4 regions of the Planococcus sp. MB-3u-03 genome follow, and region 3 is predicted to be linked to each of the others. Evidence: riboswitches for the same ligand, from Rfam matches in the RefSeq annotation. Region 3 holds a riboswitch; each other region holds the start of a gene.
The links. Region 3 has a riboswitch for S-adenosylmethionine ahead of CW734_RS07175 (methionine ABC transporter ATP-binding protein). Riboswitches for the same ligand answer to the same signal wherever they lie in the genome.
Positions count from the first base shown of each region.

Region 1 (7,911 bases), 1.3 Mb from region 3:
TTTCGACAACCCGACACAAGGCATCGACGTCGGCGCAAAACAGGAAATCTATCAGGAGATCCTAGAACTCGCAAAACTGGGCAAAGCGATCATCATCCTGTCATCAGAAGCCCCTGAAGTGTTGCGCATATGCCATGTCATCAACGTCATGTACCACGGGGAAATCACGGCCAGGTTTATGGGCGATGAGACAAACGAAGAAGAAATCATGCATTATGCCACAGGCGCGAAAAGGGAGGGAGAGCACATTGGATAATATCAACACAAAGGAATACAGCCCTGAATCTCCAAGCATGAAAAGCAGGCTGTCCTGGCTATGGTCGGAATACAGCGTCATCATTGCGTTCATCATCATTTTCATCGCTGCTTCCGTGATGAATCCAAGATTTCTCGATATCAACAACCAATTGAACATCCTCATGCAAGTGTCGATCATCGGCATCATTGCGCTTGGGATGACGGTCGTCATGCTGTCAGGCGGCATTGATTTATCGGTCGGCTCTGTCCTGGCGCTCGCCGGCGTCATTTCCGTCTTGGCATTGAACGCATCCGGCAGTATTTTAATCGGCGTGTTCACGGCCTTATTGGTCGGGGCATTCGCCGGATTCCTGAATGGCCTGATGGTCGCGAAAGGCAGGATCGCGTCGTTTATCGCTACGCTCGGCATGATGGCCGCGGCCCGTTCGATCGCACTGTATATTGCAGAAGGCGGCAGCGTCTCGGGCGAAGTGAGCGGATTCACCGCCATCGCCAATAACAATGTATGGATTTTTGATTTGCCGGTGCTCATTTTCTTCGCCATGGCCGTGCTGATTTATATCGTCATGCACAAAACACGGTTCGGCAGGTACGTCTATGCGCTCGGGTCGAATGAAAAAGCGGCGATGCTGTCCGCTATCCGTGTGGACCGCATCAAAATCGGCGTCTATACGCTGATCGGGATGCTTGTCGGAGTCGCGGCGGTCATTGAAACGTCCCGGTTGAACTCGATTTCGTCTTCAAGTTCCGGGGCGCAATATGAACTTGACGCCATTGCAGCTGTCATCATCGGCGGCACGCGCATGACAGGCGGGCGCGGCAAAATCATCGGCACGATTTTCGGCATCTTGATCTTGGGCATCCTCAACAATATGATGAACTTGATGAATGTTTCGCCCCATCTGCAGGGCTTTGTCAAAGGCTTGATCATCATCATTGCCGTCGTGTTCCAAAAAAGAGAATAGGAGGAGATTGCATGGGCATCAAGGTAGGCATCATTGGCTGCGGGGCCATTACGAAAATGCGCCACGCGCCGGAATATACAGCGAATCCATATGTGGATGAAATCGTCTTTTACGACCGCAATCTCCACCGTTCCGAAGCGATGGTCGAATTGTTCGGCGGGCGGAATGTGGAAAGCGTCGAGGAATTGTTCAACGACCCCGAGATTACAGCCATCAGTGACTGCTCTTCGAATGAACACCATCATTTGTTCTCGACACAAGCGCTGTTGAGCGGTAAGCACGTGCTGTGTGAAAAACCGATTTCCTTGACGGTCGATCATGCCAAGGAAATTTTAGCGGCACAGAAAAAATCCGGCAAGAAATTGATGGTCGACCACAATCAGCGCTTTACGCGCGCGCATCAAAAAGCACGCGAAATCCTCGCTAGCGGAGAGCTCGGGAAAGTCTTGACTTTCCGCACTGCTTTCGGGCATTCGGGCCCAGAATCCTGGGGCATCAATAAAACGAAATCAACATGGTTCTTCAAAAAGGAGCGCTCGGGCTTCGGTGTCGGCGGCGACCTTGGCATCCATAAAATCGATTTGCTGCATTACCTGCTCGATGATGAAATCATTCAAGTGAGCGCCTTTCAGGGAGCTTTGCATAAAACGGATGAAAACGGCGAGTCGATTGAAGTATGCGACAATCTTGTCTGCAGCTTGGCGACGCAAAAAGGGCGTCTCGGAAACGCCGCCTTCTCCTGGACCTATTACGGGGAAGAGGACAACAGCACCGTTGTTTATTGTGAGAAAGGCATCATGAAAATCTACCATGATGACGAGTATCAGCTGGAACTCATCATGGAATCCGGCGAGAAAGTGAACTACCAGCTGGAAGCGATCCAAACGAATGACAACCAGACTCCGAGCGGCGTCATTGATGCATTCGTCGATTCCATCCGCCTGGACCAGGAGCCGATCGTTACGGGAGAAGATGCCTTGAAATCACTGAAAGTCATTTTGGGCATCATGGAAGCAGCCGACACCAAGCAAGTGGTCACTATCGAAAAAGAGTCTCTCCTTTATCAATAAGGAGAGACTCTTTAGTTTGTCGAGAAAGTTAAAGCCGTATTTTCCGAAGCTTATCGCTCGCTTTCCGTGGGCTCGCGTTCAAGCCTCCTCAGTCGCTGTGCTCCTTGCGGGGTCTCGGTCGTCTCGCTGATCCACAGGAGTCGAGCAAACGCTTCTCCAAATACTTAGGTAGAACATTGATCTTAAAATGTAGAATAAGTGATTTTCTTTTTATGCATAGTGAATCACTAATTTCTTCAACACTCTTCTTTCATTTCGCTCATGGTTTGAAACGGTTGAGTGAGAAGGGAGCGATGTCGAATTCGGTGTGGCCGTCTATTGCCAATTGGCTCAACACTTCGCCCATGACGCTGCCGAATTTAAAGCCGTGGCCGGTAAAGCCGCAGGCGAAAATGACGTGCTCGTTGTCCGGATGGCGGTCGATGATGAAGTTATGGTCGTCCGAGACGGTGTATAAACAAGTTTTGCCTTGTTTCAATTCTCCGCTCGCTTCTGGCATATACAGGTCCAGGAATCTTCTTAGGTCGCCCTCATCAAATTCGTATTGCCCGAAGTTCTGGGTTTGTTCGTCCGGGTCGATTGGCTGCCCGCCATCCGAGCGTCCGACTTTTACGCCAGCGCCGTCGATGCTCGGGAAGCCGTAGAACATCATCTCGGGACCTTCCACAAAAAAACCGGGAAATTGATCGGCATTGTACATCTCCGGTGCTTCAAACCAGCCGACCGCTTTGCGCGTCGGTTGGATCGGCAATTGCAGGTCTGGTAGCAGCTTCTTCGCCCATGCACCGGCTGTGACGATCACTTTTTCAGCATAGAAAACACCTTGCGCGGTCGAGATTTTCACGCGATCCCCGTCCTGTATATCGATGTGTTGGACGGGTGTATTCGGCACATAGTGAACGCCGTTTTCGAGCGCCAGTTTCTTATAGGCACGGATGGCATTTTCGCTGTACAACACGCCTGCTTGTGCTTCAAAGCAGCCGATGAAATGCTCGGGCACTGTGAAGCCCGGCCATCTTTCTTGAATCGCGCCGCTGCTTAATATTTCGAGCGGCAAGCCGTAGCTATTGGCGGCTGCAATGCTTTCGAGCAGAAAAGGGGAGTCTTCCGGGCCAAGCCCGATAACACCGGTCTTATCGAACACTTTGTAGCCGGTCTGCTTCTCCAAGTCTTCCCATAATTGCTGCGCGCGCAACACTAACCTAACGTAATGCCTGCCTTCCCCGTAGGCGTGGCGGATCAACCGGGTATCTCCGTGATGGCTGCCGTTCGCATGGGGCGGGTCGAATGCATCGATCACCAATGTCTTCTTGCCTTGCTGTGCCAAAAAGGCGCCGGCGGCCATGCCCATCGTGCCGGCACCGACGATGGCGACATCAAAAACAGTTTCCTCGCTCATCTTGTGTTCACTCCGCTCTTGTATTGGATGCATGCCGCCCGGTGGAACCCGGCAGCAATGGAATATTAAATTGATGGTATGCAATATGGCAGGCTTTGTCAATTTCCTCCTGAATTTTTATACGAAATTTTGATTTATTTTCAAAAAAGGGTTTGACAGCAGGGGCTATCTCAAATACTATCGTTAATATGTTAAAAAAATTAAATAACTTATCCAGAGAGACTGAGGGACAGGCCCTATGACGTCCAGCAACCATCATGTTCATGAGAGGTGCTAATTCCTGCAGAATGTGTTCATTCTGAGAGATAAGAAATTGGTCGAAGCCTCTTTCCTATTGAAAGAGGCTTTTTTGCATCCAAAAGGAGGGCAGGCACTCTACACAAGGCGGAAAGTCCAGCCCTATCATAAAAAAACTACACACCAAAAGGAGCTTGAATTATGAAAAGAAACGCTTATCTATTCGCTACTGCCTGTTTAGTAGGTCTTGCCGGAACACTTGCCGGCTGTTCATCGGAAGAGACGGCGAACGCTACAGGAGACCAAGTGATCCGCGTCGGAACGCAAAACGACTATCCGCCTTTCGCTTTCGCGGATGATGCCAACCAGCTGACGGGCTATGACGTGGACATGATGAAAGCCGTCGATGAACAATTGGACGGCTATACGTTCGAATACGTCGCCGTACCGTGGGACAGCATGTTCCTCGCGCTCGAGTCGAATAAAATTCAGGCCATTGCCGACCAAGTAGCGAAAACGCCGGAACGCCAAGAAAAGTATTTGTTCACCGATGAATCGTATTTCGCAGCGGAAACGGTCATCGCGGTGAAAGAAGGCCGAGAAGACATTCAGACGATTGAAGATTTGGAAGGAAAAGCGGTCGGGGCTTTGGCAGGCGATTCCTATACTTTATTGCTTGAGGAGTACAACGAAACCGCCGCCGAGCCGATCGAACTGAAATACAGCGAAAGCGGCAACCCGTCGGAAATTCTGCAGGATGTGCAGAACGGGCGCGTCGACGCTTACGTCAATGACCCGATCATGATGAACGCGGTGTTGGAAAAGAATGAACTCGGCGTGGAGATTGTCGGGCAGCCTTTGGTCAATGACGATATGGGCATCGTCTTGAAAGATGAAGAAAAAGGCGAAGAGTTGAAAGCCTTGATCGACCCGATTTTGAAACAGCTGAAAGAAGACGGCACCTTGTCCGAACTGTCCGAGAAATGGACCGGCGGCGACTACATCCCTGAATAAGCTAGCGGAAGGACAGAGACAATGGAAAATTTACTGGACTTGAATTTCTTGATCGAGAGCTTTCCTGCCATTATTTCCAGGCTGCCAATCACGATCGGCATAGCAGTCGGCTCACTGCTTTTGAGTTTAATCATCGGCGTGGCTGCGGCATTGATCAAAATCTACAAAGTACCTGTGCTCAGCGTCATCACGTCGATCTATATCTCCTTTATCCGGGGGACGCCGTTATTGGTGCAGATTTACCTGGTGTTTTACGGGATTCCGAAAATCATTTATTTTCTTCAGAGCGAATACGGCTGGCTTCAGTCGGCGGACGTCAATAGCATCGCACCGGAATTCTATGCCTTGATGGCCTTTTCCATCAATTTGGGCGCGTATTTATCCGAAACGATCCGTTCGGCGATCGAATCGGTCGACCGCGGGCAGTTCGAAGCCGCCAAAGCGATCGGCATGACGCCTGTGCAGATGATGCTGAAGATCGTCTTCCCGCAGGCCTTGACGGTAGCGATCCCGAACCTCGGCAATATGTTCATCAGCACGATCAAAGACACCTCGCTCGTGTTTATCATCGGCGTCATCGATATCATGGGGCAGGCAAAAATCCTCGGCTCCCGTGGCTTGGCGTTCTTTGAAGTGTATATCGCCGTCTCGATCGTCTATTGGATCTTATGCATTGCCGTCGAGCGCTTATTGGTGAAGATCGAGAAGCGTGCACGCAGATATGAAAGAGGGATTGCCTGATGATCAAATTGGAGAAGCTGCATAAATATTACGACCGCCAGCATGTTTTGAAAGGAATCGATTTAACCGTCGAAAAAGGCGAAGTGGTGGCGGTCCTCGGGCCAAGCGGTTCCGGGAAATCGACGCTGTTGCGTTGCATCAATTTTCTCGAAGAGCCGACGAGCGGCATCGTGGAAATCGGCGGAAAGCGGGTGGATGCGGCCACCGCCAAGAAAAAGGAGATCTTCGCGCTCAGGACTGCAACTGGCATGGTCTTCCAGCAATACAACCTGTTCAAGAATCTGACTGTGCTGCAAAATGTCTCCGTCGGTTTGACGAGCGTCAAGCGGATGAAAAAAGACGCTGCTGACAAGAAAGGCATCGAGATGCTCGAGCGGGTCGGCTTGTCTTCTAAATTGAGCCATTACCCTGCGCAATTGTCCGGCGGCCAGCAACAGCGTGTCGGCATCGCCCGTGCGCTTGCTTTGGACCCGGAAGTGCTGTTATTCGACGAACCGACTTCTTCATTGGACCCTGAACTGGTCGATGAAGTATTGGCCACCATACGCCGCGTCGCGGACACCGGAAAAACGATGTTCATCGTGACCCATGAATTGAGTTTCGCGCGGGAAATTTCGGACCGCGTCATCTTTATGGAAGACGGCGTCATTATCGAGCAAGGCACGGCTGAGCAAATTTTCACCGAGCCTGCCGTCGAAAGAACGAAACAATTTTTAGGAAAAGCCGTCCAAGGCTGAGGGAATAAAGTGTAACGACTGAGAGCGGAAGGATGGTTTGGAATGAACCCGATTGAACAGATATTGAACGAGTTCCCGGTCCTGATCGTGGACGGGGCTATGGCGACAGAACTTGAAAACTATGGATGCAATTTAAATGATTCTTTATGGTCAGCGAAAATATTGATGGAAAATCCGGAGTTGATCAAGAAAGTGCATGTGGATTATTTCCAGGCTGGGGCGGATTGTGCCATTACGGCCAGTTACCAGGCGACCATTGAAGGCTATCAGGAGAGAGGGCTGACAGAATCACAAGCGATCGCATTGATCACGAAGTCTGTCGAGTTGGCAACACAAGCGCGCGACGAGTTTTGGGGCGCTGCAGCGGATCGCTCGGACAGGCCGAAGCCTTTAGTGGCGGCATCAGTCGGCCCGTACGGCGCATTTTTATCGGACGGGTCTGAATACCGCGGCGGCTATGCGATTGGCGAAGAGCAATTGGCCGCATTTCATAGAGAGCGAATCCGGGTGCTGGTGGAAGCAGGAGCGGATATTTTGGCGTGCGAAACTTTGCCGTGCCTTGCGGAAGCGAAAGCGATTGTGAGCGTGCTGGAAGAATTTCCGCAGGTGTCTGCCTGGTTTACATTCAGTGCGAAAGATGAGTTCCATATCAGTGATGGGGAGCGGATCGCGGATTGTGCAAAATGGCTCGAGCAGCAATCGCAAGTGGCGGCAATCGGCATTAATTGCACAGCTCCGCAGTTTATCGAATCCTTGATCCAGGAAGTGAAAAGCGCATCTTCCAAACCGGTCATCGTCTATCCAAATTCCGGCGCCACTTACGACCCGGTAAGCAAAACCTGGAGCGAAGAACCGTCAGTTGGTGCGTTTTCAGCCAATTCGAAAGCCTGGCATAAAGCAGGAGCAGATATCATCGGCGGCTGTTGCAGCACGACTCCCGATGATATTGCAGCGATCGCCTCGTGGGCGCGCCAAGGGAAAGCTTCGGAAGTTTAAGGCAGCGCCTGGTGCGGGTGATCGTTCATTTTATAAAACCTAGTTGACAAGTAGGTTTTGAATATAGTCTAATGTGAATAAGCTTTTTTCGCATTACTTCACATTAGGGGCAGCTAGTGGGCCTCCTGATTTTTAAACAGCTGAAGGAGGGATTGCATGAACGAACAATATCCTGTCATCCAAGGGGCGGAAGCCTTCTTTCTGAAAGGCGGCAGCACCGGCATCCTATTGTGCCACGGGTTTCTCGGCACGCCGCAAAGCGTCAGGGAATTAGGCGAAGCGCTCGGCGAACAAGGCTATACGGTTTCCTGTCCGCGGCTGCCGGGCCATGGCACCCATTTCAAGGAGTTGGAACAATTTTCTTATGAAGACTGGTTCCAGAGTGTTGAGCAGGCTTATTTAGAACTCAAACAAGCGTGCACATCGGTCTTTGTCATCGGGCAATCGATGGGCGGCACCTTGAGCTTGGATCTGGCCAGCCGCCATCCTGAAAT
Region 1 is NZ_CP025135.1:3,306,334-3,314,244, reverse strand. Features, by position in the region: gene CW734_RS17805 (sugar ABC transporter ATP-binding protein) at 1-256, shown strand, start outside; gene CW734_RS17800 (ABC transporter permease) at 249-1,223, shown strand; gene CW734_RS17795 (Gfo/Idh/MocA family protein) at 1,235-2,293, shown strand; gene solA (N-methyl-L-tryptophan oxidase) at 2,553-3,692, opposite strand; SAM riboswitch class I at 3,899-4,004, shown strand; gene CW734_RS17785 (transporter substrate-binding domain-containing protein) at 4,131-4,943, shown strand; gene CW734_RS17780 (amino acid ABC transporter permease) at 4,965-5,684, shown strand; gene CW734_RS17775 (amino acid ABC transporter ATP-binding protein) at 5,684-6,421, shown strand; gene mmuM (homocysteine S-methyltransferase) at 6,464-7,417, shown strand; gene CW734_RS17765 (alpha/beta hydrolase) at 7,574-7,911, shown strand, end outside.
Region 1: it holds a riboswitch for S-adenosylmethionine, as region 3 does, so the genes downstream of both, CW734_RS17785 (transporter substrate-binding domain-containing protein) here and CW734_RS07175 (methionine ABC transporter ATP-binding protein) in region 3, are expected to answer to the same signal.

Region 2 (7,911 bases), 650 kb from region 3:
CCGGACTCCATATCCGCGCGCAAGGCCGAATTGACGCTTTCCTTGGCGCGTTTGTTCGACCGGACTTTCTCTTTCATCGTCGTGACGCCGTCGACAAAAGTGATGACTACTTTGATGTTGAGGATATTACTGAGGAACGCCTGTGTCCCGGACACCCGCCCGCTTTTATGCAATTGGTTCAAGCTCGACGGAATGAACGATAAATGCGATTTGGCGGTCAATTGATTGATTGTCTCTACGACTTCTTCCGGTTCTTTACCGGCTGCGAACAATTCATTGCCGATTTCGATCATTTTCCCCATCGGGAACGAACCGATTTTCGAGTCGATCGGATACACCTTGAAATCCGCCATCTCGGCAGCTGATAGCGCGCTATTATAGGTACCGGACAATCCACTCGACAAATGGAGGGCTACCGCCAAATCGTAGCCTTCCGCCTGCAGTTTTTCGTATAAGGCCGTCATTTCCCCGATGGCCGGCTGTGAAGTTTTCGGCGACACTTTCGCCGCACGTAATTTATCGTAAAATTCTCCCTGCGTCAGGTCGATCGACTCTCGGTACGACCCGTCGTCAAACACGACACTAAGGGGCAATACATAGACATTATGCCTTTGGATGAATGCATCATCCAATTGCGCTGCTGTATCCGTGATCCATGCGATTTTTTTCATTCTAAAAATTCCCCTCTAGATGCGAATTCCATATCGGAAGCAGTTGTCTGCTTTTGTTAACGTACAGGAGGCGCGGCCATAGCGGCTAGTGACAGATGTCACATAAGGGAAAATTAATGTAAGCGTCGACATAATTTGCACTTATCTCCGTAATTTCTTTCCAATTATAAAAAGAAAAAAGCCGCAGATCACTGAAGATCCGCGGCCCTGCCCCTATTTAACCGGTTGTTTCGATTTCGCTTTGCCGATCGCAAAATCCGCAAGCGATGGAATGAGCATGTCTTCCATCGGCGGGTTGTGAAGTCCCGCCCGCACATCGCGGTAATAGCGCTGCAAAGGCGATTTTTCCGACAGGCTGTGTGCACCTGCGACGCGCATCGCCAAATCCACGATATCGACCGCTGAATTCGTCACCGCGACTTTTACGGCCCCGAGTTCCGCAGCCATCTGTGAGCGCTGTTCTTCGTCCGAACCGTCCCATTGTTTCGCGACGGAATGAAGGAAATGCCGTGACCGCTGCAATTCCAATTCGATTTGGCCAATCTTTTGTTTGACGTTCGGCAGCTCGATGATCGGCCCGTTCAAGCTATTCGGCGAATACTCCTGTGCAAAGCGGATTGCATAGTCCTGCGCGGCCTGTGCGATTCCGAGATAGCACGCCGGGATATGGAGCAGCCATCCCGCCGGTCGCTTCTTCCCGGGCACACTAATCTCGACCAAAGCCTTCTCCTCTACTTGGACATTCGTCAACACCAAATCATGGCTTCCGGTGCCGGTCATCGCCACACTGTCCCAAGTCTCGTCGATCGCTATGCCTTCAGCCGACCGCGGAATGAGGAAATAGCCCACTTCTCCGGTCTCTTCAATCACAGCGGTCACGTTGAAGTAATTCAATACCGGCGCCATCGACGTGAACGACTTGCGTCCATCAATGACCCACGAACCGCCAACTTTTCTCGCTGTGGTCGATGGCTTGCCGCCTCTTGTCGGGCTGCCGGTCTGCTTTTCGGTCGCACAATTATTGATCAATGCGCCGCGTGCTTTGATATCGTCAAATAAAGCTTCAAGCACTGATTCGTCCCATTTACCGGTCTCGCCCAAATCTTGAACGATGCCCATATGCCAACCGATTGACAAACCGGTCGACCCGTCCGCGCGGCTGATCGCTTCCTGATAGCGCAGCATCTCAGACAAGGAAATGCCCGCTCCGCCGTATTCTTTCGGAATCGTCAACGCGGGGTAATTGATCGCTTTCAGTTCCTCAAAATTCTCAAATGGAAATTTTCGTTCCAAATCATTGTGCGCGGCCCGTTCCGTAAACGGTGCGACGGTTTCATTCAATATGTCCATGCGTTCTTCAAATGTCTTCGCTTTTAGGATATCCATCATTCTTCACCTTTCTCCTATCTATTGCGCCCATTCCTCCGTCAAAATGAAGCCGTCATACTGCTCATTCGACTCGATATATTCCTGGAACTCCTCGGATTCGTAAGCGTCTTTCAAATCTTTCGCCCACTGAGTATCCGCGTTATCTTCTTCGATCGTCACCACAATCCGATGCTGTTCGGGCGTATTCTCGATTTTCAACGCATCCGTAATCTTGCGGTCCGGCGCATTGGCAATATAATTGCCGTTGACGACGCCAAAATCGATATCCTGCAGCGACACCAGAATTTGCGCTGGGTCCAAGACTTTCAAGTCGAGATCGTAATCCGCATTTTCCACTGCGTTCAAATTAAAATCCGTCACGCCTGCATCGTCTGACACCGTCACCCACCCGAGTTCCTCCAAGATGCGCACTGCGCGTTCCTGGTTGACCGGATCATTCGGCAAGCCGACAGTCGAGCCGTCCTTCACCTCATCCAACGATTGATGATTCGCTGAATACAAACCTTGAGGCGCGCTCGGCACAAAAGCGATGCCGGTCATGTCCATGCCCAATTCCTCGTTGATCCCTTCCATATACGCCGTGCTCTGGAAAATGCTCGCATCGATCAAGCCTTCCTGCATCGCCGGATTCAACTGCATGTTCTGGGAAAAAGTTGTTGTATCCACTTTATACCCTTTCTCCTCCAAAATAGGCAAGATCCCTTCCTTGAATTGCTGCTCGTACGTCCCGACGCCAAAGCCGACACGCACTTCTTTCTTGTCTTCCTCGGAAGCTTCCCCGCTATCGCCGCATCCAGCTAATAATAGCGCACCCGAAATCCCAAACACACCAATCCAACGCTTGTTCATCTGCCATCTCTCCTTGGTCTTTTTTATTTTGAATGAGACGCTACAATTCTTGCGGCCAATAGAAAAACCCCTCTTCATAAAAAAGAAGAGAGGCTCACCGTCCGGCTCTTCTCATCTCTCAAATGCTTAACAGCACCTGCTGGATTTGGCACAGTTTCAAATTGGACATCCAATCTGTTCCGCTGCCGAAGCTTCAAAGGGCCAGTCCCTCCACTTATCTGGATAAGAAATTATGTACTCAGAATTAATGCCGAGTAAATTGATATGATTAATACAATAGCAGAGCTTGGATTTCATGGCAATAGAAAATTTAGAAATCGTACTATAAAAACACTCCTCCCTACTAAATCGGAGAGATGTGTTTCCACGTACCGCTCCTTGCTAAGATATTTTGTATGTTTCTGTGCCAGCAGGAAAATAGTGTATAATCTTCATTTAAGAACTCTCCTAATTCCAAACACTCTAATATTGAAGTTTCCAGTTTATAAAATGCTGTTTCTTTCACTTCAAGAGCCAGCACAATCTCATGAGAGTTTCATTGTTTCTGCACACTAGCTATCTATTCATTTCAATGGAGGGATTCACATGAAGTACACGGTAATTACAGGCGCCAGCTCAGGAATCGGATATGAAGCTGCACTGGCTTTTGCGACATGCGGCAAAAACCTTATTCTTGTGGCAAGAAGGGAAAACGAGCTCAATAATCTTAAAGAGAAGATTCAAAGCATGAACTCTGAGCTGGACGTCGTCATCAAACCCACCGACCTATCCGACAGCGAGCAGGTCCATGCACTATACGAAAGCCTCAAAGAATACGATATTGAAACCTTCGTCAACAACGCCGGCTTCGGAAACAGTGCTACCGTCGCTGAGCAGGATATGACTAAAACGGAAAAGATGCTGCGCGTAAATGTTGAGGCACTCACTACGCTTTCCACTCTTTATGCACGCGACTATGCGGACCAAGAAGGGGCGCAGCTCATCAACGTATCATCTGACTTAGGCTACAGACTCGTGCCAAATGCTGTTACATACGCTGCGACCAAATTTTACGTGAGCGCATTTACAGAAGGCCTTGCCCAGGAACTGCAGGATAACGGAGCTCGATTGAAAGTTAAAATACTCGCGCCATCCATGACCGAAACCGAATTCGTGAAAACTGCGCGGGAACTTGATGAATTCAGCTATAGCGACAATGTGCAGAAGTTCCATACCTCAAAAGAGATGGCACAGTTTATGCTGGAGCTTTATGATAGCGAACAGATTGTTGGCAAGGTCAATAGTGAGACCTATGAGTTTGAGTTGATGGATCCGGTTTTTCAGTATACCTCGAGGAAGTAGAATTCCCTGTCCTTAAGTTCGAGTATAGTTCAAACATCAAAAAATCCCCTTTCACATTACGTGAAAGGGGATTTTCTAGATGGGCTGATGGCTTACATCATTCCTCCCATGCCACCCATATCAGGCATTCCGCCACCTTGACCTGCTGGCTCCGGAATATCAGCCACTACAGCCTCAGTTGTCAGGAACATAGCCGCAACAGATGCTGCGTTTTGCAGTGCAGAACGCGTCACTTTCGTTGGGTCTACGATGCCTTGTTCAAGCATGTTGACCCATTCGCCTGTTGCTGCGTTGTAGCCGATTCCGACTTCTTCCGTTTTCAGGCGGTGAACGATGATCGAGCCTTCAAGGCCAGCGTTCGTTGCGATTTGGCGAACCGGCTCTTCAAGTGCACGGAGCACGATGTTGATGCCAGTCGCGACGTCGCCTTCTTGCTCTGTCGCAATTTGCGCCACTTGGTTGTAGACATTGATAAGCGCTGTACCGCCGCCTGCCACGATGCCTTCTTCAACCGCTGCGCGTGTTGCGTTCAATGCGTCTTCAATGCGCAGTTTACGCTCTTTCAATTCTGTTTCAGTTGCTGCGCCGACTTTGATCACTGCTACGCCGCCAGCAAGTTTCGCGAGGCGCTCCTGCAGTTTTTCGCGGTCGAATTCAGAAGTCGTTTCTTCCAATTGGCTACGGATTTGCGCCACGCGTGCGATGATTTTCTCGGAATCGCCATTGCCTTCAACGATTGTCGTGTTGTCTTTCGAAACGACGACTTTCGCTGCGCGTCCAAGTTGTGCGATATTTGTGGATTTCAGGTCAAGACCGAGATCTTCCGTGATCACTTCAGCGCCAGTAAGTGCAGCAATGTCTTCAAGCATCGCTTTTCTGCGATCGCCGAATCCAGGAGCTTTCACAGCTACTGCGTTGAATGTGCCGCGCAATTTGTTCACGACAAGTGTTGCCAACGCTTCGCCTTCAACATCTTCAGAGATGATGAGTAGCGGTTTGCTTTGCTGAACGACTTGCTCAAGCACCGGAAGGATTTCCTGGATATTGCCGATTTTCTTGTCAGTGACAAGGATGAACGGGTTTTCAAGAACCGCTTCCATTTTATCGGAATCCGTCACCATGTAAGGAGACTGGTAGCCGCGGTCGAATTGCATCCCTTCCACAACGTCAAGTTCCGTCGTGAAGCCGCGTGATTCTTCCAATGGGATGACGCCATCGTTGCCGACGCGCTCCATTGCTTCTGCGATCAATTTACCGACTTCCTCGTCGCCTGAAGAAATCGCCGCTACTTGCGCGATCGATTCTTTGCCTTCGATTTGCTGGGAAATAGATTGCAATCCCGTAACTGCGCTTTCCACAGCAAGTTCGATGCCGCGGCGGATGCCGACAGGGTTTGCGCCAGCTGTGACGTTCTTCAAGCCTTCGCGGATCATCGCTTGTGCTAGAACTGTCGCAGTTGTCGTACCGTCACCTGCGATATCATTTGTTTTGGAAGCAACTTCCGCCACGAGTTTTGCGCCCATGTTTTCAAACGCGTTTTCAAGCTCGATTTCTTTAGCGATCGTTACGCCATCGTTTGTAATAAGCGGCGTGCCGAATTTCTTCTCAAGCACGACATTGCGCCCTTTTGGCCCAAGCGTTACTTTGACTGCGTCCGCTAATTTATCTACACCTTGCAGCATCAAGCTGCGTGCATCTTCACTGAACTTAATTTCTTTTGCCATGATTCGGTTCCTCCTATTAAATAGAATTTATGCTTATTTAGCCGACAATCGCAAGGATGTCGTTTTCACGTAAAATTAAGTATTCTTTGCCTTCGTATTTCAATTCTGTGCCCGCATATTTCGAAAAGACGACGCGGTCTCCTTCAGTTACGTCCAGCTCTGTGCGCTGTCCATTTTCACGGATAAGCCCATTCCCTACCGCAATCACTTTGCCTTCCTGCGGTTTTTCCTGCGCAGATCCTGGCAAGACGATTCCGCTAGATGTCTTTTCTTCCTTTTCGACGAGCTCAATGATGACACGATCTCCTAATGGTCTTAACAATTGAAACACCCTCCTCAAATTAAATAGCTTCTAGTCATTTAGCACTCTCTAGTCTTGAGTGCTAACCCATAGATAAGTTTAATAAAATCTTCAGTTAATTGCAAGCAGAAACCTTATGGCGTTTTGAATTCTTTGCGCCTTTTTCCGTTAAGCCCTACAATAAAAGGAGCATGCGAAAAGAAAGGAATTTGACTACATGACCTCAACCGATAAAACCGCCTCTCCCTCGAAAGCGAAAGGGTATAAGCGCAAAAACATGCGTACGCCGCTCCTGGTCCTGCTCGTCTTCGTAGCCGTTCAGCTCATGCCGATCCTCTTTATCGGCCCGACACTCGGTTATTTCCGAGACCAAGGGCTTGACGATGCCACCGCCCGCGCTTCCACTTCCGGATGGCTGATCTTCCTGACGATGGGCATCGGCTTTTTAGTTACGATGGTTCTCATCTTGCGCGACCGCAACTTCTTCAATATTTGGAAAGGCAAAAAATCGAGCCTTCCCGCTGCAATCGGCTGGGGCGTCCTCGGTTTTCTGTTGTTGATCATCGGGCAATCAATCGCCGCCATGATCGAAATGGCAATCGGCATCGATCCGGGATCCGCCAATACCCAGACACTCGTCCGAATCGCTGAAGTGGTGCCGTACGCGATCATCGCGGTCGTCCTGTTCGGCCCCATACTCGAAGAACTGGTCTTCCGCCGAGTCGTCTTCGGCTCCTTGAACCAGACGCTGAACTTCTGGATCGCCACCGCCATCTCGGCACTCGTCTTCGCGCTCGTCCATCTCGAGTTCACGCATCTTCTGCTCTACTTCACGACCGGACTGATCCTGGCAGCCCTCTATCAGCGGACCAAGCGCATCCTCACCCCGATCATCGCGCACATCCTGCTGAACGGCTATGTCATGCTTATCCAGCTCAATATGGACAAGATCGAAACCTTCATCAAACAAATGGAAAACCTGCAATAACCCAAAAACCGCCACTTCCTTGTTGAAGTAGCGGTTTTTTCCATCTCTGTTAAGTCATAGCTGGGTTGAAATATTTGATTGGCGACAGTTCCACATCCATAATCGAGCCACAAAATTCCTTAAGGTTGGTTTAATGATATTTCCCGCTTCGAAATTCTAGTGAAGTGACTTCTTTTCAATCTCAACTCAGAGACGGAGCGAAAGGGGCCGACTCCGGGAGGATCAGCGAGACAATTGAGACCCTGCAAGCGAATACACGAAAGGCATTGAGCGGATTCGTTTGCGAAGCTCGAACATCGTGAGAGTTGAGCAGGCGTGGTTTTGCGGAGCGACGAAGCGGCTCAATGCGAGCCCTCCGGAAAGCGTGCCCCTGAAGCGCAGTCTTCTATTTCCAATACTTTTCATTCTAAAACTCTTTATACGTTCCATTCCAAACAAAAAACCTCCCGCCATCATTTCGGCGGAAGGTCTTCTGTCTGTTCTGCAATTGCCTGCTGCTGTTCTGCACGCAGGAACTTGCGATATCCAATGCGCGCAATGACCACACTGAATTCATACAATAAAATCAGCGGCAATGTCACGATCATATGGGAAATAATATCCGGCGGCGTAATGAACGCGGCGATCGTCACCAGCGCCAAATACGCA
Region 2 is NZ_CP025135.1:534,852-542,762, reverse strand. Features, by position in the region: gene CW734_RS04060 (DegV family protein) at 1-671, opposite strand, end outside; gene CW734_RS04055 (acyl-CoA dehydrogenase family protein) at 885-2,057, opposite strand; gene CW734_RS04050 (MetQ/NlpA family ABC transporter substrate-binding protein) at 2,079-2,909, opposite strand; SAM riboswitch class I at 3,018-3,138, opposite strand; gene CW734_RS04045 (SDR family NAD(P)-dependent oxidoreductase) at 3,495-4,250, shown strand; gene groL (chaperonin GroEL) at 4,343-5,974, opposite strand; gene groES (co-chaperone GroES) at 6,012-6,296, opposite strand; gene CW734_RS04030 (CPBP family intramembrane glutamic endopeptidase) at 6,493-7,263, shown strand; gene tatC (twin-arginine translocase subunit TatC) at 7,716-7,911, opposite strand, start outside.
Region 2: it holds a riboswitch for S-adenosylmethionine, as region 3 does, so the genes downstream of both, CW734_RS04050 (MetQ/NlpA family ABC transporter substrate-binding protein) here and CW734_RS07175 (methionine ABC transporter ATP-binding protein) in region 3, are expected to answer to the same signal.

Region 3 (7,911 bases):
CGGAACGGAAGCCTTGGCCCAGGAAAAAGCTTTGGTGAAAAACGCCAAGAAAATCGCCATCTTGGCAGCCGGCCTTGCCGCACAAACTTATGGCAAGAAACTGGAAGCGGAGCAGGAAGTGCTCGTGAACATCGCTGATATCGTCAGCAATGTGTTCGCGATGGAATCTGTCGTCTTGCGCACAGAAAAAGCCATTGCGGCAAGCGGCGAAGAAAAAGCGAAGCAGAAACTTCTTTATACGCAGATCTTCTGCCAGGAAGCTTTGGAAGAAATCGAAAAAGATGCGAAAGAAACCTTGATCGCAGCAATCGATGGCGACAATCAGCGCATGATGCTGTCCGCCCTCCGCAAATTGACGCGTTCAACACCGTATAACTTGATCGCGAAAAAACGCGAAGCATCCGAAAAATTGATCAACACAGAAAAATACGTCGTTTAATCGACCACAAAGAACGGGAAGGGGAAACCCTTCCTGTTTTTATTCGGATAAAACCAATCTCTCGGCAGTCGACTGGCCCGGGGCATTTTGATATGCTTGGTTACAAGACAGGAGGAGATTTGATGATCCAGTATTACGCTTACCCGAAATGCTCGACCTGCCAAAAAGGCAAGAAATGGCTTGAGGCGAATGGTGCGGAGTTCGACTACATCGATATCTCGCAAACCCCGCCCTCCGCAGCACAGTTGAAAGTAATCCACGAAACGAGCGGCATCGAGCTGAAGAAGTTTTTCAATACGAGCGGCAAGAAATACCGCGAACTCGGATTGAAGGAAAAACTGCCGAACATGTCCGCAGATGAGCAATATGAATTGCTGGCGTCGGACGGCATGCTGATCAAACGCCCGCTCGCTTGGGACGGTTCTCAGGCGACACTCGGCTTCAAGGAAGACGTATACGCAAATACATGGAGTTGACAAGTTTGTCGTCTTGTTTTTCATCCTTGGTTGTGGCAAACTGAAATTGAGTCAATTACATATTTGGAGGGGTTTGGATGAGCACACCACAAGAGCTTCGCTATTCAAAAGAACACGAATGGGTCAAAGTCGAAGACGGCAAAGCACGTATCGGCATTACTCATTTCGCGCAAGATGAACTTGGAGACATCGTATTTGTCGAGCTTCCGCAAGTCGGCGACGAGCTGAAAAAAGACGAGCCATTCGGCAGCGTCGAGTCCGTTAAAACGGTATCGGAATTGTATGCGCCGATCAGCGGCAAAATCGTCGAAGTCAATTCTGAGCTTGAAGACAGCCCGGAATTCGTCAACGAATCCCCTTATGAAAAAGCGTGGATGGTCGTTGTGGAAGCCCCTTCCGAAGATGAGGTCAATGCATTGATGTCAGCTGACGAATATAAAGAAATGACAAACGAGTAAGTTCGGAAAGCGCCTCTTTATGGCGCTTTTTTTCATATATCGTTTTCTGGGGGGATACGTATGGAGAAAGTGATAGTGGTTGAAGGGATCAGCGACAAGACCCGGATAGCTCCCTTGATTGCAGAACCCGTGACGATTCTTTGCACAAATGGTACAGTAAGTGCTACAAGACTCGAGGAAATGCTGTTGCCTTTTGAAGGTCAGGATATCATCATCCTGGTCGATGCGGACGCTTCCGGCGATAAACTGCGCAAGCTCATCAAGCGCGAATTTCCGGAAGCCCGCCATTTCCACATCGACCGAAGTTATAAAGAGGTGGCGACGACGCCGCTGCGCAAGCTGATCGATGTGCTCATCGCAGCCGATGTACAGGTCTTAAATCCAGTAGCAGGGAATGACTATTATGAACGAATGGACACATAAAGAATGGCTCAAGGAAAAAAACACACAGCCTGTGGCAGCGTATTATCTGTATACGCCGATGTGCGGCACCTGCCAAGTCGCGAGCAAGATGCTTGGCGTAGTTGCGGAACTTTTGCCGGGCCTCCCGATGGGCAAAGCCAATTTGAATTATGTACAGGAAGTCGCGGAGCTCTACGAAGTGGAAAGCGTGCCATGCCTGCTGATCTCCCAGGATGGCAAAGTGACGGATAAGGTCTATGCTTTCCAATCGGTGCCTTATTTGTATGAGAAATTGAAATCGGTTGACGAATATAGCCAGCCATGATAAATTTAATTTCTGAAATTAACTTAATAGCGTAACTCTTATAAAGAGAGGTGGAGGGAAGTGCCCGATGAAGCCCGGCAACCGTCATGAAAATGAAATGGTGCCAAGTCACTCAAAGTTCAGGCTTTGAAAGATGAGAGAACGGTTTATTGTGTTTACACATGTGCCTTTCTGCTTATCTGAGCAGGAAGGTTTTTTTATTAGCAAAAGATTTAGGAGAGTGCCCAATCATGATTGAGTTAAAAGGATTGACAAAAATATTCGATACCGGCAAAGTGCGTTTGACGGCTGTCGACCATGTCGATTTGACAGTGCCGGCAGGCGAGATTTTTGGCATCATCGGCTATAGCGGAGCAGGGAAAAGTACTTTGATCCGCCTGCTGAATGGCCTTGAAAAGCCGAGTGAAGGTTCTGTTGAGATCAACGGCCAGAACATCACGGCGATTTCGGGACCGAAGCTTCGCAAAGCCCGCCAGAAGGTCAGCATGATCTTCCAGCATTTCAATTTGCTGTGGTCGCGGACCGTGCGGGAGAACATTGAATTTCCTCTCGAGATTGCCGGAGTGGGGAAAGAGGAGCGGCGCAAGCGTTCTGCAGAGCTGATTGAACTGGTCGGCTTGGAAGGGCGTGAAAACGCCTATCCAGCCCAGCTTTCCGGCGGGCAGAAGCAGCGCGTCGGCATAGCCCGGGCACTGGCCAATGACCCTGAAGTCTTGCTTTGCGATGAAGCGACATCGGCACTCGATCCGCAAACGACCGATGCGATTTTGGATTTGTTGGTCGACATCAACAAGCGCCTTGGCTTGACGATTGTCTTGATCACGCACGAAATGCACGTCATCCGGAAGATTTGCCATCGGGTTGCCGTCATGGAAGGCGGCCGCGTCGTCGAACTGGGCGAAGTGCTGCATGTCTTCCAGCATCCGAAGGAAAATATCACGAAGCGCTTTGTTGCCCAAGTGACCGAGACGGAAGATTCGGCAGAGACCGTCCGCCATTTGCGCGAGCAATATCCGGAAGGGCAATTGGTCAAATTGATATTCGTCGGTGACCAGGCGGAGCAGCCGATCCTGACGCAGCTGATCCGGGAATACAAAGTGGAAGTCAATATCGTCCACGGCAATATCTCTCACACACAGCGCGGTGCTTATGGCACACTGATCCTTCAATTGAAGGGAACAGCAGATGAGATCGCAAAGGCACTTGCCTTCCTCGGTGCGCATGATGTACAGACGGAGGTGATGGGCAATGCTTGAGAATTTGTTCCCGAACGTTGATTGGCAAGCTATGTGGGAAGCGACGCTCGAAACGATTTACATGACGGCAGTGTCCACGCTGTTCACCTTTATCATCGGGCTCGTGCTAGGCGTTATCCTGTTTTTGACTGCACCCAACCAATTATGGGCGAATAAAGTGGTCAACTGGCTATCAGGAGCGTTCGTTAATATATTCCGTTCGATTCCATTTATCATCTTGATCATTTTGCTTATCCCATTCACGAAATTCCTGATCGGCAGCATCCGTGGGCCGAACGCTGCACTCCCGGCATTGATCATCGGGGCAGCTCCATTCTATGCCCGCATGGTGCTGATCGCCTTGAAAGAAATCGACAAAGGCGTCATCGAAGCCGCGCGCTCGATGGGAGCGACGACGTGGACGATTATCCGCAAAGTGCTGCTGCCTGAATCAAAACCCGCTTTGATTTCCGGAATCACCGTAACCGCCATCGCCTTGGTTGGCTATACCGCCATGGCAGGCATCATCGGCGCTGGAGGGCTCGGGACGCTCGCGTTCTTGGACGGGTTCCAACGAAGCCGCGAAGACGTAACTCTCGTCTCGACGATCTTGATTTTGGTCATCGTCTTCGCCGTCCAATTTGTCGGTGACTTCTTGACCAGCAGAGCCGATAAACGCTAAGCCGTCTTGGGCGGATCGATTAAATAAAAAGGGGCAGTCATTGCCCGGTATTATATAAAACTACATTTAATAGAAGAAAAGGGGAATTTTGTAATGAAAAAATTAGTATTCGGTTCATTTGCAGCAGTATTGGCGTTATCGGCTTGCGGCGCTGAAGAAAGCAACGGCGGCGGTTCAGAAGGCGAAGAAACAAGCACGTTGACAGTCGGCGCTTCTAACGTGCCTCACGGAGAGATTTTAGAACAGGCAAAACCAATCCTTGCAGAACAAGGAATTGAGCTTGAAATCGAAACATACCAGGATTATATCCTTCCGAACCAAGACTTGGAATCAGGGGATCTGGATGCCAACTATTATCAGCACATTCCTTATTTGGAAGCACAAATTGCCGATCACGGATATGACTTCGCCAATGCTGGCGCGGTCCACATCGAGCCAATGGGCATCTACTCAAAAGACATTGCGTCTTTGGATGAGATTCCACAAGATGGAACGATTCTTATGAGCAACTCTGTCGCGGAGCACGGTCGTATGCTGTCAATTCTTGAAGCAGAAGGATTGATCAAGCTTGATGAAAATGTTGACAAAACAACAGCTGAAGTCAGCGACATCGTTGAAAACGAGAAAAACATCCAGTTCGAGACAGAATACGAACCGGCGCTACTCGTGCAAATGTACGAAGCAAATGAAGGCGATGCAGTATTCATCAACGCCAACTATGCTATCGATGCAGGCTTGAAGCCGATGGAAGATTCAATCGCACTTGAAGGTTCGGATTCTCCTTATGCCAACCTGATCGTCGTTCAATCCGGTGATGAAGAAAACGAAGACATTCAAGCACTAGTCGAAGTCTTGACTTCACAAGAAATCCAAGACTTCATCCTTGAAGAATGGGACGGCGCTGTCATTCCTGTTGAACAATAAACCATAAAACGCGATGCATTCCCGAGAGGAATGCATCGCGTTTTTTTATGTTGAAAAACAGGGGGGGAACGGAAGAGCTTGCGGAATAAAACACTTTCAGCAATCCTTCAAAACATTTTATTATTTTTTCGAAATAATAAAAATATTACGTGATTTAGGAAAAAGCTATTAGCTTTTCGAAAACTATGGTAATTTCACATAATAACGAATAAACAACTGTTTTCACAGGGAGGACAAGATTATGAAATTTCAATTCGGTTTGCTGCCGCGGATTGTGCTGGCCATCGTGCTTGGCGTACTCATCGGCTCTGTTGCGCCAGAAGCGCTCGTCCGTGTATTTGCTACGTTCACAGGAATTTTCGGAGGGTTCTTGAATTTTATCGTGCCATTGATCATTCTCGGTTTTATTGCACCAGGTATTGCAAAACTCGGCAAAGGTTCGGGGAAATTATTGGGCCTTGCGACTGCAGTCGCGTATCTATCCACTATCGTGGCAGGCGTCCTGGCCTTTATCGTAGCTTCTTCCATTTTGCCTAATTTGATGGAAGGCGGTTCGCTGAACAACTTGGATGACCCGGCAAATGCGCTTGCTTCAAGCTTCATTGAACTGGAAATTCCGCAATTATTCGGCGTGATGAGCGCCTTGATTTTGGCGTTCTTGCTCGGAATCGGCATGGCTTCTACAGGAAGCAAGACGATGGCATCATTCTTCGAAGAGTTCCAGGAGATCATTGAAAAAGTTATTTCATACATCATAATCCCGCTATTGCCATTCCACATCTTCGGTATTTTTGCGAACATGGCGTACGGTGGGGCTGTAATGGAGATCCTTTCACTATTTGCGGTGGTCTTCATCCTGATCATCGCTTTGCATTGGGTCATGCTCACGGGCCAATACACCACTGCAGGGGTATTGAGAAAGAAAAATCCGTTCGCTTTGATCCGGACGATGCTGCCGGCTTACTTCACGGCACTCGGCACTCAATCATCAGCAGCTACCATTCCTGTCACTTTGCGCCAAGCACGTAAAACGGGCGTGAAAGAACGTGTGGCTGACTTCACGGTCCCATTGTTTGCAACGATCCATTTATCGGGCAGTACAATTACGCTCGTCACTTGTGCAATCGGCGTGATTTTATTGACAGGGCAGTCGCCGTCATTCGGCAGCTTCTTCCCGTTCATCCTCATGCTTGGCGTGACGATGATTGCGGCTCCCGGCGTTCCAGGCGGCGCTGTCATGGCAGCCATTGGTTTGCTGGAAGTGATGCTCGGCTTCGACAAGACGATGGTCGCTTTGATGATCGCCTTGTACATGGCTCAGGACAGTTTCGGAACTGCAGCCAATGTAACAGGAGACGGGGCGCTCGCGAATATCGTCGACCGTTTCACTCCATCCCAAAAAGCATGAATTATGCCGGAATTCAATGAATTCCGGCTTTTTCATGCTCTCTATACGGATAAATCGGGCTATGCTATCATATGCTGGATATGAAAATCAGGAGGCACGATCATGAAAAAAATCACAATCCTCGGCCTATCTGCGGCCTTGTTGCTCGCGGCATGCGGAACCGAACAATCCACTGACACAACTGAAACGGCTTCTGGATCTGCCACGATGGAATCCGGAAAAGAAAGCATCAAAAGCCAATTGATGCAATTCTATCTATCCGTTTCCAAAGAAATAAATAAAGAAGACGCACAGCTGAACGATTTTGAAATTGCCCAAGCTGAAGATACACTGCCAAGCGGTACAGAACTTGCTGAGATGAAAGAAGCGGCTGCAAGCTCTGCTGAACAAGCGATGCAAGCGGTAAAATCAATCGAAGTGCCTGAATCGCTAAGCGATCATCAAGAGGAAATCGACGGGGCATTGGCTTCGATCGCTTCATCTTACGAGATGAAAATCGAAGAACTTGGAACAGATGCACCTGAATTCGGAGCGGCTGCTGATAAATTTGCCGAAGCGGATGCTACTTTCAATGAAATATTGAAAGAAAACGGCTTGGTTGCATCTAATTTATATAACGAAGTAAGCCAATAATTTATGAAAGCTGTCCGTATAACGGGCAGCTTTTTCTATATATTCCCAATAACTATGACGATAGGTCTATTTTCAGATAAATTAGATTATTTATCTTGTTTAATCTTTGGACGGTCGGGTATACTTGTAAAAGTAAAAATAAGATAACTCGAAAGGAATGGTTTATTATCGATTCTCAAGGTATTGAAAAGACGGAAAAAATGGAACAGGCATTCAGAGACGTACACGGGTACGGACTGAACGAATACCAAAATGACCCGCAAAAAATCCTTGAAGTTGAACAGCGCCGTGAGCAGGATTATCGCCAAGGCCAGTCGGTTGCGGCACAGATCGAGCGCCAAGCGCACCGCGAATAGCAATAGATACACGATCCACATACATTCAAACATTAAAATGAAGCTGCCGGACAGAGTGATTTCTCTGTCCGGTTTTTCTATGCCCAAGCATGTGGAATCTAGTGTCTTACACGAAGTTTATTGAAATGAATTCTCATTTAGCCTAACTTTATTGAAAATGTAGGAAATCCGCGAGGCCAGCTGGAATTTGCTTGTAGACATTAGGAAATACGGATTTCAAAATGGTTTTGGCTAAGACTTGCGGCCGATTTTAACATTTGCTACTGAAGTCGATATAAGTTAAGATTAGAATGATACTAATTAAGAGTGCGAGGCATTCTTCAATAACATTATGGAGGTATTTACATGTCAACTTTGGTCATTAAAGATCTACACGTTGAAATCGAAGGAAAACAGATTTTAAAAGGTGTAAACATCACAATTAACACGAGCGAAATCCATGCCATCATGGGGCCGAACGGTACAGGGAAATCTACCTTGGCGTCAGCAATCATGGGGCATCCTAAATATGAAGTAACACAAGGTACGATCGAATTGGACGGAGAAGACGTATTGGCGATGGAAGTCGACGAG
Region 3 is NZ_CP025135.1:1,186,791-1,194,701, forward strand. Features, by position in the region: gene CW734_RS07150 (acyl-CoA dehydrogenase family protein) at 1-439, shown strand, start outside; gene CW734_RS07155 (arsenate reductase family protein) at 559-915, shown strand; gene gcvH (glycine cleavage system protein GcvH) at 993-1,373, shown strand; gene CW734_RS07165 (ribonuclease M5) at 1,434-1,796, shown strand; gene CW734_RS07170 (thioredoxin family protein) at 1,777-2,100, shown strand; SAM riboswitch class I at 2,136-2,240, shown strand; gene CW734_RS07175 (methionine ABC transporter ATP-binding protein) at 2,331-3,356, shown strand; gene CW734_RS07180 (methionine ABC transporter permease) at 3,349-4,017, shown strand; gene CW734_RS07185 (MetQ/NlpA family ABC transporter substrate-binding protein) at 4,111-4,941, shown strand; gene CW734_RS07190 (dicarboxylate/amino acid:cation symporter) at 5,183-6,349, shown strand; gene CW734_RS07195 (hypothetical protein) at 6,452-6,982, shown strand; gene CW734_RS18470 (YuzK family famiily protein) at 7,183-7,338, shown strand; gene sufC (Fe-S cluster assembly ATPase SufC) at 7,684-7,911, shown strand, end outside.

Region 4 (7,911 bases), 630 kb from region 3:
TTGTCACGGATGGTGCGCGATGGCCGTATCAATTACACGGAAAATCTACTGGGGCTCGCGAAACGGCTGTTTCCGCTGGCGTTTACGGTAATGGTCGTCTCGGCAGTGCTGTCGATTGTGTTATTGCCGCTCAGCACATGGCGCCAGACGATCGCTGAATTGTTTTCATCAATGTTCTATTTCCAGAACTGGCAGCTCGCCAATAGCGCCGTCGATTATTTGGCACAGAACAACACGGCGAGCCCGTTCCAGCATTTCTGGGCATTGTCGATCCAGGGCCAGTTTTATGTGACCTGGCCAATCGTCATTACGCTCGTTTACCTGTTGGCGACGAAAATCCTTAAGACGCCGGTGCGCAAAACTTTGCTGGCCGTGCTGTCGGTGATTTTCCTCGCTTCACTCAGCTATTCGGTTTATATCACAGCGGTCAATCAGCCGTGGGCGTATTTCGATACCTTCGCACGCGCTTGGGAATTCTCGCTCGGCGGGATGCTTGCGCTAATGCTTCCGTATTTACGCTTTTCGGACCGCGCACATCTCATCATGGGCTGGGTAGGGCTTGCGATCATAGCCTTCACCGGCATGGTGCTTCCTGTATCGACCGTATTCCCCGGCTTTGCGGCATTGCTGCCGACCGGCGGGGTGATCTTGGTCATCATCGCCAGTGAAAACGGGCAGGCATTCGGCGTGCAGAAATTGCTCGGTTCGAAGCCGTTTCAGTATTTCGGCAGCATTTCCTATGGCTTTTATTTATGGCATTGGCCGCTGCTGGTATTCTATTATGCTTATTTCAATACAGAGACAGTCACGGCGCTCGGCGGCTTTAGTATTTTGGCGATCACGCTTGTGCTGTCGATCATGACGATCCGCCTCGTGGAAAAGCCGGTGCGCGAGATGCCGGTCAAGCATTCGAAAAAACGCTTGGCGAAAGTGCTTGTCGCTTTAATGATGCCCGCTGTTTTGGTCGGCGTCTCATGGGGCGTCTTCGTCCAGGCGAGCAGTGGCGGCACGGCGACGGTAGAAGATAACCCCGGCGCACGCGCCGTATTGGAAAACGTCCAGCCTGCAAAAGATGCGGAACTGCAGCCGGACTTTTTGTCGGCGAAGGAAGATTTGCCGACATTCTATAGCGACAAAGACTGCTTCTTGACGGGCAGTGTCAGCTCGAAACTCAAGGAATGTTCGTTCGGCGTAACGGAAAATCCAGAGCATGTCGTCGCGCTGGTCGGCGGCTCGCATTCGGGGCATTGGTTCCCGGCGCTTGAAGCGGTCGCAGAAGAAATGAACATGCGTATCGATGTCTACAATAAAGACGCCTGCCGTTTCTCGAGCGGTGATTTCGATGGCCAGTTGGACGAAGCGTGCATGACCTGGAACGATAATCTGCAGGAACGGCTAATGGCAGATCCACCAGACCTAATTTTCACGACAGCGACGGTGAATTCAGGCGATACGGTGCCAAAAGGCTATATCAATAAATGGAAAGAGTTCGAAGGGATCGCGGAGATTTTCGCCGTGCGCGACAATCCGCGCATGAAAGTCGACCCGACGCTTTGCCTCGATGAATTGAGCGTCGACAATTGTTCGGTCGAGCGCGATAAAGCATTAGCGGATGTCGTGCCGTGGGAAAATACGGAAGGCATTCCGGATAATGTGACGTTCGCCGATATGTCCGAGTATTTCTGCACGGATGATACATGCCCGCCGGTGATCGGCAATGTGCTCGTCTACCGCGATAAGCATCATTTGACGACACTTTATTCGCAAACGATGGGGCCGGCATTGAAGGAACATCTTGAACCGGCTCTTGAAAATCTAAACTGATGAATACCGAACGCCTCCGGAAGGACACTCTTCCGGAGGCGTTTTCTATTGCCGCGCCCAGCAGGGAAAATAAATGCCGTGTCGAAAGAGAATAGCAAGGAACAAAGTGCGCAGCAAAATCGGAGAGGGGTATGAGGCATGAAACGCAGATGGCCGGTTTTAGCATTGACATCGCTTGGGGCATACGGAGCTTACCGAAAATACAAAGACATGACGCGGCTCGTCAAGCCGACGTGGCCGGAAGTCCGGCACGCCGGGGAAGTGGAAGAGGCAAGAACGGAAAATCTCCCGAAACCGATCGCCAAGTGGCTGGAGACGATCGGCGCGGTCGGCCGTGAACAGGTGATGGGCGTCTATGTAAAGCAAGTAGGCTGGATGAAGACCAAACCCGATCAGGAAGAATGGACGGAATCGACTGCCGAACAATACAGCTTTGTCGAACCGCCGTCGTTCTATTGGAAAGCGCGTATGAAAGTGGATGGCTTGTTCGTAACCGGATCCGATAGTTTCCGCAATGGCCGCGCGGGGATGCGTATCCGCTTCGCGGGGCTTGTGCCGATCAACCGCGCGATTCCGGACGGCAAGCTCGATGAATCGGCCTTGCAGCGCTTTTTAATGGAGATGGCCTGGCTGCCGGGACTGGTGTTCAGCCCGTACGTGCGGTTTTTGAACAGCAACGAACGTTCTGTGGAAGCGGAAATGACTTATAACGGGTCGACTGCCAATGTGACCTTTGAATTTGATGAAAAAGGGCGCATGAAGCGGGCGCGCGCGATGCGCTATAAAGATGTTGGCGAAGATGCGAAGCGCTTGCCGTGCATTGCGGAAGTGCATGAATGGCAGGAAGTCGAAGGCATCGAAATCCCACGGCGCATCGACATCACTTGGATCATCGACGGCCAAGCGTTCACTTGGTATAAGTTCACCGTCGAAGCCGCTAAATTCAATCCGCGTGTTCCGGATGCCTGGTGAGCAAGTCAGAAATGTAACAGAAAGTTCTTTGTTTTTTGATGAATCACCTTGACCCAAATCACCACAGGGGGTATCATGTGGGAATACTAAAAACTGCATAGTGAATTCTTATCTAGAGAAGTCGAGGGACTGGCCCGATGACGCTTCAGCAACCAGCCGCTAGCGGTCAGGTGCTAATTCCAGCAGGCATGCGCCTGGCAGATGAAAAGGAACGAGTCCGATATCGTAAAGCCTTCTTTTTCATGGAAGGCTTTTTTTGTTTCATATCGATGCGTCCGCAGCTGCACGGCAAAATAGACGGAGGAGGACCAATCATGTTATTAGATGAACTGAAAAAACGAATGCTGACGGCGGACGGCGCCATGGGAACGCTGTTGTACTCCTACGGCATCGAATACTGCAACGAGGAATTGAACATCCAGCGACCGGAAGTGATCGAGAAGATCCACCGCGATTATATCGCAGCCGGGGCGGATATCATCCAAACGAACACATACGGGGCGAACGCCCATAAACTGGCGCGCTACGGGCTCGAAGAACAGACCGAAGCGATCAATAAAGCAGCGATCGCCATCGCCAATAAAGCCGCAAAAGACGGCGGACAGTTTGTCGTCGGCACGATCGGCGGCATCCGAGGCATCCGCAAAAGCGATGCGACTTTGGATGAGATCGTCGCCATGGTCGACCAGCAAGCCCAGCATCTATTGTCCGGCAATCCGGACGGCTTATTGCTGGAAACTTATTACGATTTCGAGGAACTGGCGGCGACCGTCAGCCATCTGAAGAAACTGACCGACGCCCCGCTCATCGCGCAATTATCGATGCACGAACCCGGCATCTTGCAAAACGGCATGAGCTTGAACGAAGGATTGAAACGTCTCGACGCGCTCGGTGCGGAAATTGTCGGCGTCAACTGCCGCCTTGGACCGCACCATACGATCCAAGCGTTCGAAGGCGTCGAACTTCCGGAAAAAGCCTTTTTGTCGGCTTACCCGAACGCTTCGCTTTTGGATATCGAAGACGGGCGCATCGTCTATGAATCGGAAGCCGATTATTTCGGCCGTGCGGCATTGCTTTTGCGTGAAGAAGGCGTCCGGTTGATTGGCGGCTGCTGCGGCACGACGCCGAAGCATATCGAAGCGGTGAAAAAACGCATCGGCCATCTGCAGCCGATTACCGAAAAGAAAGTCGAAGAGAAAAAACCGATCGTCATCCGCGAAGCAGAAGCCTTGAAAGACAAGCCTTTACACGAAAAAGCGAAAACCGAACGGACGATCATCGTCGAACTCGATACGCCGCGCCATTTGGATATCGATAAATTCCTCGAAGGTTCAAAAGCATTGGATGCAGAAGGCATTGACGCCATCACGATGGCCGATAATTCACTCGCCTCTCCGCGCATCAGCAATATGGCGATGGGCTCGATCATCAAGCGTAAGCAAGACGTCAGACCTCTAGCGCATATCACCTGCAGAGACCGCAACCTGATCGGCCTGCAATCGCATATTATGGGACTGAATGCACTCGGCATCCACGACATACTTGCCGTCACGGGCGATCCGACAAAAGTTGGCGATTTCCCGGGCGCGACAAGCGTCTATGATGTATCGAGCATGGAATTGATCCAGCTCATCAAAAAACTCAACGAAGGCATTTCATTCTCCGGGAAACCATTGCGGAAAAAAGCGAATTTCTCTGTCGCCGCCGCGTTCAACCCGAACGTTCGCGTCGTGGAGCGGGCTGTAGCAAGGCTCGAGAAGAAAATTGAAGCCGGGGCAGATTATTTCATTTCACAACCAGTTTATACGAAAGAGAAAATCATCGAGATCCACGAGGCGACAAAGCATTTGGACACGCCGATTTTCCTTGGGGTCATGCCGCTGACGAGCATACGCAGCGCCGATTTCCTGCATAACGAAGTGCCGGGCATCAAATTGTCGGAAGAGGCACTTGACCGCATGCGGGCTTGCGGCGAAGACAAGGAAAAAGCGACGGCGGAAGGCATCCAGATCGCGAAAGAATTGATCGATACCGCAGCGGAACTGTTCAACGGCATTTATTTGATCACGCCATTTGTACGCTACGACATGACGGTGGAATTGATTCGCCACATCCGACAACTAGATTTAAAGAAAGCGAGCGATCGTGCCTATGCCTAAACATCTAATTGAACAGCAACTCGAAAAACGCATCCTTATCATCGACGGTGCAATGGGGACGATGATCCAAAATGCGGACCTATCCGCGGAAGATTTCGGCGGCGAGGAGTACGACGGCTGCAACGAATACTTGAATATTATCCGTCCCGATGTGCTTGAAGGGGTGCACGACGCTTATTTGGAAGCGGGCGCAGACATCATCTGCACGAACACATTCGGCGGCACGCCAGTCGTTTTGGATGAATACGGGCTCGGCCATCGTGCAGCGGAAATCAATAAAAAGCGGTCGAAATCGCCAAAATCAGCCAAGCGAAATATTCGACGCCGGAATGGCCGCGCTTTGTTGCGGGTGCACTCGGCCCGACGACGAAAACTTTGTCGGTAACGGGCGGCATTACATTCGACGAATTAAAAACCGATTTCCAGGTGCAGGCGAAAGCCTTGATCGAAGGCGGCGCGGATCTATTATTGCTGGAGACGAGCCAGGATATGCTCAATGTCAAAGCGGCGACGATTGCGATACGCGATGCCTTTGAAGAAACCGGAGTGGAATTGCCGGTGATGATTTCAGGGACGATCGAACCGATGGGCACAACGCTTGCGGGACAGACGATTGAAGCCTTTTACGTGTCGATCGAACATATCAAGCCGCTTTCTGTCGGTTTGAACTGTGCGACAGGGCCGGAATTCATGACCGATCATTTGCGTTCGCTGTCTGAACTGTCGACAGGCTATGTCAGCTGCTACCCGAACGCCGGTCTGCCGGACGAGGAAGGGCATTACCACGAAACGCCAGAATCCTTATCGAAAAAATTGCGCGGCTTTGCTGAAAAAGGCTGGCTCAATGTCGTCGGCGGCTGTTGCGGCACGACACCAGCACATATTGCGGCGGTGCGTGAAGCGGTCGACGGGCTGGCTCCGCGCGAGCGCAATGAAACGAGCCATGGCCATGCGGTGTCCGGCATTGAAGTGCTTGAATACGACGATTCGATGCGCCCGCTGTTTGTCGGCGAACGCACGAATGTCATCGGCTCGCGCAAATTCAAGCGGCTCATTATCGAAGGGAAATTCGAGGAAGCGGCGGAAATTGCCCGCGCCCAAGTGAAGAACGGGGCGCACGTCATCGATATTTGCCTGGCGAACCCGGACCGCGAAGAACTTGAAGATATGGCGGCATTCATGCAGGAAGTCGTCAAAAAAGTGAAAGTGCCGCTCGTCATCGACTCTACGGACGAAGACGTCATCGAAGCTTCGCTGAAATTCTCCCAGGGCAAAGCGATCATCAACTCGATCAATTTGGAAGACGGAGAAGAACGTTTCGATGCAGTCATGCCGCTAGTGAAAAAATACGGCGCTTCGGTCGTCGTCGGCACAATCGATGAAGTCGGCATGGCGGTCACGCGTGAGCGCAAACTCGAAATTGCAGAACGCTCGTATCAATTGCTGACGGAAAAATGGGGACTCGCCCCGGAAGACATCATTTTCGATCCGCTCGTGTTCCCGGTCGGAACAGGCGACGAGCAATACATCGGCTCGGCGGTTGAAACGGTGGAAGGCATCCGCCTCATCAAGGCAAAGCTGCCGCGCGCGTTGACGATACTCGGCGTGTCGAATGTGTCGTTCGGCTTGCCGCCGGTCGGCCGCGAAGTATTGAACGCCGTTTATCTATACCATTGCACGCAAGCGGGGCTTGATTACGCAATCGTCAATACCGAGAAGCTCGAGCGCTTTGCGTCGATTCCGAAAGAAGAAGTGAAGATGGCGGAAGAGCTATTGTTCGAGACGACCGATAAGAACTTGGCGGACTTCACGGATTTCTACCGCGATAAGAAAAAGGAAAAAACCGAGGACGATATTCCGGATACCGTGCCGGAGCGCCTCGCTTACTATATTTTAGAAGGCACGAAAGAAGGGCTCATCCCTGATCTTGAAAAAGCGCGGGAGATGTATGAAGATCCGCTCGAGATCATCAATGGCCCGCTCATGGAAGGCATGGCCGAAGTCGGGCGCTTGTTTAACGACAACCAGCTGATCGTCGCGGAAGTGCTGCAATCAGCCGGCGTTATGAAAGCTGCTGTGTCGTATCTCGAAGGCTTTATGGAAAAGAAAGCGGACGATAGCGGCAAAGGCAAGGTCATTCTCGCGACTGTCAAAGGCGATGTCCATGATATCGGCAAAAACCTGGTCGACATCATCTTGTCGAACAACGGCTTTAAAGTGATCGATATCGGCATCAAAGTGACGCCAGCCGCTCTTATCGAAGTGATTCGCAAAGAACAGCCGGATATCGTCGGCTTGTCGGGGCTGCTTGTGAAATCCGCCAAGCAGATGGTGCTGACAGCACAGGATTTCCGTGAAGCGGATATCGATGTGCCGATTTTAGTCGGTGGCGCAGCTTTGTCCCGACGCTTTACCGAAACGAAAATCGCCGCCGAATACAACGGCCCGGTCATTTACGCCAAAGACGCGATGCAAGGGCTGGACCTCGCGAACCGTCTGCAAAGCGGTGCCGGCAAAGCGGTCTTGCTCGAAGAACTCGGCGCCCAACAGGAAAAGCGCCAAGCACAAGATGCGGCGCGCGCAGAAAAAGGCGCCGTCGCCATTTTGGAAAAGCCGGTCAAGACCGTACGCGAAGATGCGCCTGTTTACGTGCCGAACGATTTGCGCAGGCATGTATCGAAAGAGTATTCAGTGGCGCACTTGTATCCGTACGTCAATATGCGCACATTGATTGGCCATCACTTGGGGCTCCGCGGCTATAGCGACAAACTGTTGCAGCAAGGCGATACACGGGCGGTTGAACTGCACGAACTCGCGACGAAGTTTCTCCAGTCAGGGCTGCTGAAGCCTGCAGGAATGTATCAATTCTTCCCGGCGCAATCGGACGGAGACGATGTCATCATCTACGACCCGAAAGACGCCAAGAGGGAAATCGAGCGCTTCACGTTCCCGCGCC
Region 4 is NZ_CP025135.1:553,583-561,493, forward strand. Features, by position in the region: gene CW734_RS04110 (acyltransferase family protein) at 1-1,824, shown strand, start outside; gene CW734_RS04115 (DUF6920 family protein) at 1,963-2,796, shown strand; SAM riboswitch class I at 2,902-3,004, shown strand; gene CW734_RS04120 (bifunctional homocysteine S-methyltransferase/methylenetetrahydrofolate reductase) at 3,108-4,955, shown strand; partial or broken gene metH (methionine synthase) at 4,948-7,911, shown strand, end outside.
Region 4: it holds a riboswitch for S-adenosylmethionine, as region 3 does, so the genes downstream of both, CW734_RS04120 (bifunctional homocysteine S-methyltransferase/methylenetetrahydrofolate reductase) here and CW734_RS07175 (methionine ABC transporter ATP-binding protein) in region 3, are expected to answer to the same signal.